DNA from 2 places in the Alicyclobacillus tolerans genome. Region 2 is predicted to be linked to the other one. Evidence: riboswitches for the same ligand, from Rfam matches in the RefSeq annotation. Region 2 holds a riboswitch; the other holds the start of a gene.

Region 1 (6,605 bases), 230 kb from region 2:
CGAAGGAAAAGCATGTAGCTCAAGCAACGACTTTTCGTGAAGTTACCTTGGCGAAACGAGCGATTGAGTTCTCCGTTTTCCTGAGTGGTTTTGAACAACTCTATCACATTATCCTTATGATGCAACAAACTCATGGTATGAATGATGTCATTGCTGGAATGGAATCAACGAGTCATTACTGGTTTAGTATCGCGAATTGGCTGAATCGGAAGGGTATTGAGGTTGTACGAGTTAATTTCTCCACGACGAAGCGCAACAAGGAAAGATCAAGCTCTCCAAGCGCGGAAACTCGTTGTTACGCAAGCACCTGTTTTTTTCGATGCTCCACTTGGTTGCACAAAACCCCGACTTTAAGAAGTTATAACAATGATGTTAGGCTATAAAGATGGACACAACGAATCAAGAATGTAAGAATAAGGAGATTCGAGGTGAGCCACATGACACGGAAGTACGATAAGGAATTTAAACTTCACGCAGTTCAATTGGTTTTGGAGAGTGGAAAGCCAGCAAGCCAGGTGGCTCGAGAGCTAGGCGTATCGCAAAAAATGTTGTATGGCTGGGTGACGAAGTATAAGGAGGATCCTGCTACTCCGTTCGTCGGATGCGGGCCGTGAGGTTCAACGTCCGACAGGATCCTTATTTTATCACTCGGATCGTGGCAGCCCATACACCTCTCATGACTACCAGGACAAACTGCGAGAGTACAAGATGATTGGAAGCATGAGTCGCAAAGGTAACTGCTTTGACAATGCGTGCATCGATTCGTTTCATAGCATGATCAAGCGAGAACTCGTCTACCTGGAAAAGTTCAAAACCAGGGAGCAGGCAATACGGCGGATCTTCGAATACATCGAGGTTTGGTACAACCGGGAGCGGATTCACTCATCCATTGGATTCCTGACATCAGTTGAGTACGAAAGAATATATTTCCAAATATTGAGAACCAAAGCAAGCTAAGTGGGACAAAAGTAATCATGTTACAAAATGAATACATACAATTTCTTTTTATGAGATTATCTGTTTTATTAACTTAATATCATGGCAATTCCAGCTGACTCTATCTATAATCCTTATGTCAATCTAATGAACATAGCTATTCTGTCCTTTAATAAGGATGATTTTGCTCAATTTAATCCTTGAGCTTGGGTAACTCTAAAATTATTTAGATGAAAAAAGGTCCCATTTATATCCGTTCCAAGTTGAATTAATGAATAAATTTTTTTTCAAAAATACGCTTGCATAATAAATCGGCACATAGGTCGTATATACACCGCTATACGGGTCTTTTGCGACCAATTTGGGAGATCTTAATAAACCATCTACATCTGATCCAATGGAAAATTGCATTTGTCCTAAAGGAATGGATCCCGAAATTGAAGTACCATTCAAATGAACTTTATGTTTATTGGAAATATACGAAATGTCTAGATTATCCCCATTATCCCACTTGGATTGAACCCCAACTGAATTTAAAACCTCTTGCAAATAAAATACAGGAACCCAGCTTGTTGCCTTTCCCGTCCAAGGGTCATTAGAAACAATGTGTACAGGATCTATCGTTAAATTTCCAGTAATTGTAATTTTTGTTTGTGCATAATGAATGATTGGAGCTTGTGTCCCGACTGCTGGGGTTGTGTGACTACCTGTTGTGGCCAGATTCCCAGCAGCAGGTGTTGTGTTAGAATTGGAATTGAATGCCGCATAGACAGTCATTGACGATAAGATTTGCGTAGCAACAACTCCAACCATAATCATTCCATATTGATACAGCTTTCGATTCACTTAGAATCATCCTCTCGACATATATTCACTCTTTAACTTAAAATTCCCCTGTTATATAAGAAGATAGAATGACTTAACACTTAGAAGAACTCTCATCTATTTCTTTAACTAGATCTTTATCTAACAAGCATAGTAAGTCTTAATTCGAACCATGCTAATAGTCAGTATAAACCACCGAACTATTGATTGACGAGGGATTTGCTAAAGGTGTTCCTTACGCCTCGGGATAAGATCATGAAACACGGAATTAGTCTGGATACTCGACGCGGACAAGTCTCTTGGCGAGGCAATTCTAAATCACTCACCGTAACTGAACTGGGGTTACTTCGGGTTCTATTGGAGTCTGAAGGAAAGACAGTTTCGCGCGATACTCTGTTGTCGGCAGTTTGGGATGAGGTGAACTTTGGTGACAATAATACTTAGTCTGTAAATATTACGCGGCTTAGAGGTAAGTTGTCCGATATAGGATTACACCATGTAATTTAGACAGTGTAAAGTGAGGGGTATCGCATCGGATTGGTATTAATTCAAGAGAATGGACACCCCAGAATAGAGAAATTATAAGTTTTCATATTCTGACATGATTACTTTTGTCCCACTTAGCTTGCTTTGGTTCTCAATATTTGGAAATATATTCTTTCGTACTCAACTGATGTCAGGAATCCAATGGATGAGTGAATCCGCTCCCGGTTGTACCAAACCTCGATGTATTCGAAGATCCGCCGTATTGCCTGCTCCCTGGTTTTGAACTTTTCCAGGTAGACGAGTTCTCGCTTGATCATGCTATGAAACGAATCGATGCACGCATTGTCAAAGCAGTTACCTTTGCGACTCATGCTTCCAATCATCTTGTACTCTCGCAGTTTGTCCTGGTAGTCATGAGAGGTGTATGGGCTGCCACGATCCGAGTGATAAAATAAGGATCCTGTCGGACGTTGAACCTCACGGCCCGCATCCGACGAACGGAGTAGCAGGATCCTCCTTATACTTCGTCACCCAGCCATACAACATTTTTTGCGATACGCCTAGCTCTCGAGCCACCTGGCTTGCTGGCTTTCCACTCTCCAAAACCAATTGAACTGCGTGAAGTTTAAATTCCTTATCGTACTTCCGTGTCATGTGGCTCACCTCGAATCTCCTTATTCTTACATTCTTGATTCGTTGTGTCCATCTTTATAGCCTAACACCACTACTCCCTCTATTATCTAATCTGCGTCAAGGAAAATTTATTTTTACCACTTCTTCCACGATTGAAATCGAATCAGGAGGGCAGCTTCAAACCCAACCTCTAAACATTCACCAATTTTAAAGATTGTCGAATGTCACAAACCGTGGTATGTTGAGTTTACAATTTCATGCAAACGGGAGCTCGGCAAACCGGGCTGAGAGGGTGTTTGTGGACACCGACCGTCAACCTGATCTGGATAATGCCAGCGTAGGAATTCAATTGCACTTATACCTTTAGGTTGTGCAGACCGCCGCAAACACTATCCGGCGGTCTTTTTTCATATTCAAAATTTTATATCCAAGGAGCCATTCCTGTAATGAATTAATTTCGGGTTTGAAATGAAAAGAGCGCCTCCTGTATGCTGGGTTCCGAATGCAGGATACATTCATTCCCTAATTGAGGAGGACGCTCAACGTGAAGTATAAGATGCAGCAGAAGCAAAATCAACGAATTCAACAAATTACCGATTGTACCCTGATTGTGGGAGCTGACATTGCAAAGGAAACACATGTAGCGAGAGCCATTGATTTTCGTGGGATTGAGCTCGGTAAGGAATGCGTTTTTGCCAACGATGATGAGGGTCTGGCGAAACTCGTAACGTGGATGAAGGAGTTACAACGGCTGCATGGCAAGACGGATATCGTCTTTGGAGTTGAGCCGACCGGACACTACTGGTTCCCGTTAGGCGCCTTCATCCAAGAGTTGGATGTACGATTCGTGCTGTTGAATCCGCACCACGTTAACAAGAGCAAAGAGTTGGAGGATAACTGTCCCACGAAAAATGACTACAAGGATGCCAAGGTCATTGCAAATCTGGTGAAAGACGGCAAGTACACCGAACCTAAACTTCCGACTGGCGTTTATGCGGATTTGCGGATCCTCATGAACCTGAGAGAGAAGGTAATGGTGAACTTAGGTCAGGTACAGCAGCGGATTCAGAACTGGCTCGACCGGTTCTTTCCGGAATATACCCAGGTTTTTAAGGACTGGGAAGGCAAGGCATCTCTCATTACACTGCGTAAGTCCCCGCTTCCACAGGACCTCACCTCGCTAGGCGCCAGCGAGATTGTGAATCAGTGGAAGAGTAGCGGTGTAAGGCGGGCTGTAGGCATGAAGCGAGCGAAACGGCTCGTTTCAGCCGCTGAGAAGTCCATTGGTCTTAAAGAGGGGCTCATGGCTGCTCGGTTGGAACTGACGGCTCTGCTGGAGCAATATGAAATGTTTTTACGGCAGCGTGATGAAATCATGGTTCAGGTGGAACAACTGCTGAACCAGATTCCAGGCACTGAAGAGATGCTGAGTGTGCCAGGGATGGGTGTCACGACACTTGCCGGATTCCTGGCTGAAGTCGGCGATCTCCAAGGATATGACCATGGGCAGCAGATCATTCGGCTAGCCGGTCTCAATCTGAAAGAGAACAGTTCTGGCAAGAGAAAAGGGAAAACTGGCATCTCCAAACGTGGTCGTTCTCGGCTGAGGGCATTACACTTCCGAGCGGTATTACCGATGGTTGCCACGAACCCCGAATTTAAGGCTCTGCACCACTATTACACGACACGAGCGTGTAATCCGTTGAAAAAGAAACAGTCGCTCATTGCGCTGTGTGGAAAGCTCATTCGTGTTCTGCACACATTGGGCACAAGGCAAGTTCAGTACAACGCCGAGGATTTATTGGGACCCATTCGGAAGTCCCAAATACAGATGGCTGCTTAATCGAATCAAACTCGTCAGTTCGATTTACTTGCTTATGAACGATGAACACCAAGACAAACAGAAGCACGGATAAGCCGTAGAAACATACACCGTAAGGGCAACGACCCAGTAAAGGAGCAAGAAACGGCATCCACCCCTTGAGAGGTAGTACGAAGGAATGTGAGGGCACAGACCCAGTGTGACATGGGAGGGTAAACCGCAAGGGACAGCGTGGACATCCAAAGGTGCGAACATCATTATGTTCCATGTATTGGTAAATTAACGCCAATCTCTGTTCCTGCCACGGAGTATCCGTTTGAAAATTGGCACATTTAACATTCCGACGCTTCCTCTCAAGTTGTCAAGGTACGTAATCGTGAGAATGAGTGAGTAAATAGAAGAAAACATTAATTCTTAGTGGGAGAGTGTTTATGATGACAGAAAAAATTGATTATTTTCCTTGTAGTAAAAAAGTGTATATCCAAGGAACGCGGTCAGATTTGCAAGTACCTATGAGAGAAATTCAGTTATCTCCTTCTACGGGACGTTTTGGAAAACAAGAAAACTCGCCAATTCGAGTTTATGATACCAGTGGACCCTATACCGATATTCATAGTGATACCGATATTCGAACTGGCTTAGCTCCTATTCGTCGTCCATGGATTTTAGAAAGAGGTGATGTTGAGGAATATCAAGGGCGCCAAGTTCTCCCTATTGATAATGGTATAAAAGCATCTTCGGGCTCTTCTCAGCAAGAGATATTTCCTGGATTGCTTCGTAAACCTCTTCGAGCCAAAAAGGGTCACAATGTAACCCAGTTGCATTATGCCAGAAAAGGAATATTGACGCCCGAGATGGAGTTTATCGCAATTCGTGAAGGAAGAGATCCCGAGTTTGTCCGTCAGGAAGTTGCTTCCGGACGCGCTATTATTCCTTCCAATATCAATCACCCCGAGAGTGAACCAATGATTATTGGTCGCAACTTTTACACAAAAATCAATGCAAATATTGGGAATTCTGCTGTAGCCTCTTCAATTGAGGCAGAAGTAGATAAGATGAAATGGGCTACACTTTGGGGTGCTGATACAGTCATGGATTTATCGACAGGAAAAAATATCCATACTACTCGCGAGTGGATTATTCGTAATTCTCCTGTACCTATAGGGACAGTACCAATATACCAAGCTCTCGAAAAAGTGGGAGGAGAAGCGGAAGCATTAACGTGGGAAATTTATCGAGATACGTTAATAGAGCAAGCCGAACAGGGTGTGGACTATTTTACCATCCATGCCGGAGTATTGCTGCGATATATACCACTGACCGCCAAACGTGTTACAGGGATAGTTTCTCGAGGCGGTTCGATTATGGCTGCCTGGTGTTTGGCGCATCATCAAGAAAACTTTCTATATACGCATTTTGAAGAGATTTGCGAAATTATGAAGACGTATGACGTATCATTTTCGCTTGGAGATGGTTTGCGTCCAGGTTCTATTGCTGATGCGAATGATGAAGCTCAGTTTGCCGAGCTTGAAACACTTGGTGAATTGACAAAAATAGCTTGGCAACACGATGTCCAGGTTATGATTGAGGGGCCAGGACACGTCCCTCTGCACAAAATTAAGGAAAATGTTGATCGGCAAATGGAAGTTTGTCATGAAGCACCTTTTTATACACTCGGTCCACTAACCACGGATATCGCGCCTGGATATGACCATATTACATCGGCGATTGGAGCAGCCATGATTGGTTGGTTTGGAACTGCTATGCTGTGTTATGTAACTCCCAAAGAACACTTGGGATTGCCTAATAAAGATGATGTAAAGGAAGGTGTCATTGCTTATAAAATTGCTGCACATGCGGCAGACTTGGCAAAAGGTCATCCGCATGCTCAACAGCGGGATGA
Region 2 (6,605 bases):
GCCTATCTGGCTTTTGCTCCATCATCCGCTGCCGCACGAATGGATTTCCAAAGATATATATGCAGCAGCCTATTTGACACTCTTTTGTACGACTGGCGCTTATGTGCTCTGGAATCTTATTTTGCGTGTTTTTCACGCCTCTTTTGCAGCGTTGTTTCTCTATTTGCAACCCGTTTTTGGGGTTTTGCTCTCCGTTTGGTTGCTTCACATTCAACCGGAAGCATCCTTTTATGTCGGAAGTGTCGTTATTCTATTTAGCCTATTTCTAGGTAGACAACAGAGAGGAGAACGGTCGGATTGAATCCATTTGTTCACACGCTTATTTCGCCTCACGGATTTGAACTGATTCCTTCGCTCGACACAGCCAAACGTCCGGGAATTCAGCGTTTAAGGAGTGCTTTGGAAAAGCAAGGGAAACGTATGACAGCTGCTAAACCTGATTTATTGGTGGTTTTGACACCGCATGGACTGCGCACGACCCGTTACACTACAGTAACAACCAGCACTTGGGTACGCGGGTTAGCGGAATACGACGGAGAAGAAGCCAGCATGGAATGTCCTGTAGCGCAGTCTTTTGCAGTGGGTTACGTAGAGGCTGCTGAGGCTGCAGGTTTACCACTTTTGGGTGTTCAGTTTGCCACGGCAGCAGGACCGCTCTCTGTTTTACCGCTTGATTGGGGAAGTATGGTTCCGCTCTGGTTTATGCCTGATGTTCCTGTTGTTATTATCACCCCAGCGCGAAATTTGGATAAAGCGTCGTACATTCGCTGTGGAGAGCTATTGGCAGAGTGGACAGTGCGTCAGAAAAAACGTGTTGGCTTGATTGCCTCCTGTGACTGGGCGCATACGCACCATGAGGGCGGACCTTATGGTTTTGCCAAAGAAGCCGTGGAGTTGGATCAAAAAGTTCGGGATGTACTTATGCGTGGTGAATGGGAAGAAATGGCAGATTGGGATTCTTCATTTGTTGAAGCTGCTAAACCCGACGGAATCCCACAAATTTTAATGTTAGCTGGTGCTGTGTCCAAAGCGGATCGTAAAATTATAGAATGCGAATATGAGTGTCCTACCTATTTCGGAATGTTAGTAGCAGGACTCGCTTAAGCGGTTTGTGAACGAGTCTCTTGTTACTCAGACGCGGATTTGCTACACTGCTTGCAAACAGCATAAAGAAAAGAGGCGCTAGGGGTGCCCTTTGGCTGAGAGACCTATGTCAACCCTTTAGACTCGATCTGGATAATGCCAGCGAGAGGAAGTGCCAAGTTCGGGGAGAGTCACCTCTTTTCACGCCATTAGCGGGAGAGGTGTTTTTTTATGTCTACTCTCGCAAAACAATCATAATTTGGGGGAATGTTTATGAGTTGGAAGTTGCGAGACATTGTCTTGTTAGCCATTCTCGCGGTTGTCAGTGGTCTGATTTTCCGTATTTTCGATTTCTTGTACAACATTCTGCAAATCGGCAATATTGTCTGGCCGCCTGGTCAAAATATTTTAAACGGTGTCTGGTTTATTGCTGTCGGCTTGGTACCTTATATCATTCGTAAACCAGGGGCTGCGCTTTTGGCAGAAGTGCTTGCTGCCGTCGTTGAATGGGCGCTCGCTGGTCCTTATGGAATTAGTGGCGTTCTTTCTGGCTTATTGCAAGGTCTTGGCGGCGAATTGGCCTATCTGTTCTTTGCTTATCGTCGCTACAATCTCGGCGTCTTATCACTCTCAGGTGCGCTGGCCGGTGTGGGGTACGCTGTGCAATATTACTATCAGTATGGCGGTAATCACCTCACTCATTTGGATTTTATTCTTGCCGTTCTCATCAACTGTATTTCAGGAGTATTTTTTGCTGGATTTGTGCCGAAATGGATTGATGATGCTCTTGCGCGTACAGGGCTTCTTCGCAATTACGCGATTGGTCAGCGAGCTAAGGGGATTTCACAGTGAGTAGCCAACTGAAGCAGAGTCCTCGTACCCTCGAAGAGATGGCAAGTCCGCTTCTCTTTGTAAAGGATCTCTGTTTGCGCTATGAGGAGCATGGGCCATGGATTTTGCGCCATATTGATTTTGTCCTGCATCCAGGTGAATCTGTATTGCTGCTTGGCCCAAGCGGATCGGGAAAAAGCACATTAGCTATGGTACTTGCTGGTCTGATACCCAGGATTCTTGAGGCAGAAGTCAAAGGAGAAGTCTTTTCTAGCGATTCTTTGCGCAAGCCGGGGAATATTGGCTATGTTTTTCAAGATGCGGATACACAGTTTTGCATGCTGCAAGTGGATGACGAATTGGCGTTTGGCATGGAGAATCGGCAAATTCCCCGCGCCAAGATGCGTGAACGAATGAAAGAAGCTTTGGCCAATGTTTTGTTGCCCGTTGCTCCAAACGATCTTCATCATGAGTTTTCGGGCGGAATGAAGCAGAAATTGGCAATTGCTTCCGCTTTGACACTTCGTCCTCAACTTTGTGTCCTGGATGAACCTACAGCTAATCTCGATCCGTTAGCTAGTGCACAGGTATTGACGACCATTCAAAAATTGCGCGAACAAGGGACTAGCTTGCTGATAATTGAGCATCATTTTCAACCTCTTCTGCCCTATGTGGATAGGGTGGTCTTGTTCAATCGAGATGGTAGCATTCATCGCCAAGGTCCTGCTGGAGAAGTGGTTGCTGAAGAATGGGCATGGATGCTGGCAGAAGGAGTAGCAGAAAGTCATGAGCTTGTCCAAACTGCGGTGCGGCGCGCTAATGATGCGTCCAGTTTGTCTTTGGGCAATTCGCTATGGACTTTGAGTGGGTTGGACGTAAAGCGTGGAAAGCGTGAAGTGTTGAAGCAGGTTAATGCAGAAATACGGCAAGGCGAATGGATAGCCATTGTGGGTCCAAACGGATCGGGCAAATCGACATTACTTGAAGCGCTCGCGGGATTGGTTCCGGCTGAGTCTGGAGAGTTGTCGTATGCTGGACGTCCACTCAAGGATTGGTCGGCAGAAGAATTGTATCAACGAATTTCTGTGAGTTTTCAAAATCCAGAGCATCAGTTTGTTTATGAACGAGTGGGAGAAGAGATAGCCAATCAACGTCTGTCAGGTGACATTCCTGATGATGTCCAGTCCTGGCTCAGTGATTTTGGCCTGGCAGGTTTAGCTGAACAATCGCCTTATATGCTTTCCCAAGGCCAGAAACGCCGTTTGTCTGTTGCTTCTATGTTACGTAAGGAACATGAGGCGTATTTGCTTGACGAGCCAACGTTTGGTCAGGATGCTGCGACAACCCGTTTTCTTATGGAACGTTTGGAGTCGTTGCACATTCGCGGTAAAACTCTGATCATGGTTAGCCATGACTTGTCACTCGTCTATCGTTATGCTACGCGCGTTTGGGTGGTGGTCAATGGTCGGTTGATTTGGGATGGTTTGCCGCAGGATTTAAAAAATCATCAAGCGATTCGAGCAAAAGCTCATCTTTTATCGGAACAGGAATTGATTGCGGCAGAGTTGCAACGAACGGAATTGAGCATGAAAGATATTTGGAATGCTTGGGAATCGAAGAGTGTTCCTAAGAATCATGCTCGTTTGTCCTGGTTTCGTAAAATTCACCCAGTCTGGCTATTCATTGGTATTCTGGTGGCAGCGGTCTTGATGGTATTTGCAAACAACTGGCAACAAGGTTTGGCGATGTTACTCTTTCCTATGGTTTTGCTCATGACCTTGGGACATCAATCTCCTTGGCGTGTATTAAAAATTCTTGCGCCATTTGTCCTTATTTATTTTCTTTCCCTTGTCTCTTTGACATTGAATTCAGCAGTACCGTCTGGAAGTGCCAGCGTGACGATTCTTTGGTGGCATCCAAGTATAGCCGGACTTCTCAATGGTATCGTGCTCGCCACACGAATGATTGGCACGTTGGCGCTTGGCCTGCTCTATGTGGATGCCGTGGATTTAACAGAATTGACCATTGGACTGACGCGACATTTTCGCTTGCCGCCTAAGTTCGCCTATGGTTTTCTGGCAGGTTTTCGCATACTGCCGTTGCTGCACACTGAGTGGAATAAAATTCAAGATGCACGTCGCGTGCGAGGATTATCCCCTAAACGGATGATATGGCGCATCGGTATTTTTGCGTTGCCGCTATTGGCTCAGGCTGTACGCATGAGCGAGCGTGTAGCCATGGCTATGGAATCTCGTGGTTTGCAGGGTGATGCGGCTGCGTCCGCTAAGGAACGCAGCTTTTACCGTGATGTGTCCTATGGAACTTTGGATATTTTTATTGCTCTCGCTTTTCCTGTTTCAGTGTTCGCTTTGCTTATGATTTTTGCTCACCCTTAAACCTGTGGCGAATGGTCCTATGCCAGATCCACGGGAACGCTGCACAACCCATGGGCGTAAAGAGAGCGTATAAAGGCATCAATGGATAACGGAAACGATCCCAAGCAGGGAAAAAGAAAAAAACAAGCGTATAGTAAACTAAAAAGCAGAGAATAACGGCCCATTGTCGAAGCAGTGGGCGTTTTTCTGCTTGGGTGGCCAAATACATCAGGCCGAGTAGCACAAAGAGCATAAAAATCCAATAGGCAATTGTATCCACGTTACGCATGGTTGTCACCAACCATGGTTGGGCTCCAGCATTGATGAATGTATAACGAACAGCGTTTACGTCATTATTGTATAGATGATAAATTTTTGCCCAGCCATTCAGGAATGTCTGCCAGGGATGAGTCCAGTAGTATTGAAACGCTACTTTTTCGCCAATTGCATTTTCTAGAACTTCGTTTTTACCAGCCGCAAGTAATGGATTGATGTTGGGATTGTATGACCAATAGTATCCTGAATTTGTCATAATCCCTTGCCAAAGATTGACTCCTCCATTTGTCGATACCAGGACAAAATGATGCATGGCCAGCCAATTGCGCAGCGTCACTGGAAAGATGCCAACGACCATGCCCAGGACGAATGAAACCGTTCGTTGAAAGGCTATACGCCATGCAATTTGTCCTAACCAACGTTCAGAAAATAAATAAAAGATAGGAAACAACAGCGGGATGGGACGTATATCAATATCTAGACCAAGTAGTAAACCTACAAGCGCAAACGGCCACCAACGGTGTTCTTTTTTGTTTGAAAGCAAGGTTAAGGCAAAGAGTACAACCACAAGTAAAAAAGTAAACGATTCTTCCGATCCGTTGACAGCGTTCCATTCTATTTGACTTGGCAAGAGAGTGTAAAACAGGGCACCAATAGTAGCTAGCCGAGCATGATGGGTAAAGTGTTCAATGAATTTGTAAATCAAGATGACCATTCCAATACTCAGGAGCGTATTAAAAATCAACCCAGAAATCATTAGCGGACCGGTCAGACGATAAATGATGGACAGGATAAATGGCCAGCCAATCGGCCAGTATGCGGTTGCCTGTCCGCGCCAATGGTAACCTTGTCCAAGCGCCATTTCTCTAGCATGGATAAAATACCACTCAAAATCAGCGCGTTGTGGCGGTTGCATGTATAAAAGAAAGGCTCCTCTTAGCAAAATGTTGATGAGGACGACCCAGAAGAGATTAGAATGTTGAAAACGGGTAAGATAGGTTATCGGCCAGAAACGTTTTTGGAGTTTGTTGGTTTTTTCCTGTAAAATGACGGATTCACCTCTACAGTTCGTAAGCCCTGTTGTCCAAATTTTACTTTGTAAATGTTATCATATGCGGAGAAGCAGCGCGTTTTGTCCACGTTGCACTCATATTTTCCGTTGCCCATCTTTTGTTGCAGAGGAGTGGAGAAATGCCGTACACAGAAAAAGATTTGTTAGCTGTTCAAACGATTCGTACACTTTCTATTGACGCCATTGAAAAGGCGAATTCCGGCCACCCAGGATTGCCCATGGGTGCTGCACCTATGGCCTATGTATTATGGTCCCGTTTTTTGCAACACAATCCTGAAAATCCCCATTGGTTTAATCGTGATCGATTTGTGCTGTCAGCTGGTCATGGTTCTATGTTACTCTACAGCCTGCTCCATCTCTTTGGTTACGATGTGACCATAGACGATTTGAAATCTTTTCGACAATACGGCTCACGTACACCAGGACATCCAGAATACGGACACACGCCGGGAGTGGACACTACAACTGGACCGCTTGGACAAGGAATTGCGACAGCTGTGGGTATGGCTGTTGCGGAAAGATTTTTGGCTGCTAAATACAATCGTCCTGATGCGCAAGTGGTTGATCATTACACTTATGTGATTGTCGGCGACGGCGATTTAATGGAAGGTATCTCGGGTGAAGCGTCTTCACTAGCAGGTCATCTCAAATTGAACAAACTCATTGTTCTTTATGATTCTAACGATATTTCTCTTGATGGGCCTACTTCTTGGTCGTTTACGGAAGATGTAAAAGCGCGTTATCAGTCTTACGGCTGGAACGTTTTGCATGTGAAAGATGGTAACGATTTGGAAGAAATTGAGGAGGCTATCAAAGAAGCTCGCCACGCTAACGCCCCTACACTCATTCAAGTCAAGACCATCATTGGATATGGCGCGCCTACCAAGCAAGGGACATCCAAAGCTCATGGTTCCCCGTTGGGTAAAGAGGAAGCAGCTAAAGCAAAAGCATTTTATCAGTGGGGTCAT

The links. Region 2 has a riboswitch for thiamine pyrophosphate ahead of ACOJUR_RS05540 (ECF transporter S component). Riboswitches for the same ligand answer to the same signal wherever they lie in the genome.
Region 1: it holds a riboswitch for thiamine pyrophosphate, as region 2 does, so the genes downstream of both, ACOJUR_RS04490 (IS110 family RNA-guided transposase) here and ACOJUR_RS05540 (ECF transporter S component) in region 2, are expected to answer to the same signal.

Annotation. Positions count from the first base shown of each region.
Region 1 is NZ_JBMGNK010000002.1:890,201-896,805, forward strand. It holds gene ACOJUR_RS04455 (IS110 family transposase) at 1-383, shown strand, start outside; gene ACOJUR_RS04460 (transposase) at 438-614, shown strand; partial or broken gene ACOJUR_RS04465 (IS3 family transposase) at 619-957, shown strand; gene ACOJUR_RS04470 (hypothetical protein) at 1,159-1,782, opposite strand; gene ACOJUR_RS04475 (winged helix-turn-helix domain-containing protein) at 2,017-2,205, shown strand; partial or broken gene ACOJUR_RS04480 (IS3 family transposase) at 2,382-2,720, opposite strand; gene ACOJUR_RS04485 (transposase) at 2,725-2,901, opposite strand; TPP riboswitch at 3,134-3,241, shown strand; gene ACOJUR_RS04490 (IS110 family RNA-guided transposase) at 3,425-4,723, shown strand; gene thiC (phosphomethylpyrimidine synthase ThiC) at 5,137-6,605, shown strand, end outside.
Region 2 is NZ_JBMGNK010000002.1:1,119,410-1,126,014, forward strand. It holds gene ACOJUR_RS05530 (DMT family transporter) at 1-301, shown strand, start outside; gene ACOJUR_RS05535 (DODA-type extradiol aromatic ring-opening family dioxygenase) at 298-1,104, shown strand; TPP riboswitch at 1,175-1,271, shown strand; gene ACOJUR_RS05540 (ECF transporter S component) at 1,357-1,935, shown strand; gene ACOJUR_RS05545 (ATP-binding cassette domain-containing protein) at 1,932-4,310, shown strand; gene ACOJUR_RS05550 (glycosyltransferase family 39 protein) at 4,288-5,481, opposite strand; gene tkt (transketolase) at 5,757-6,605, shown strand, end outside.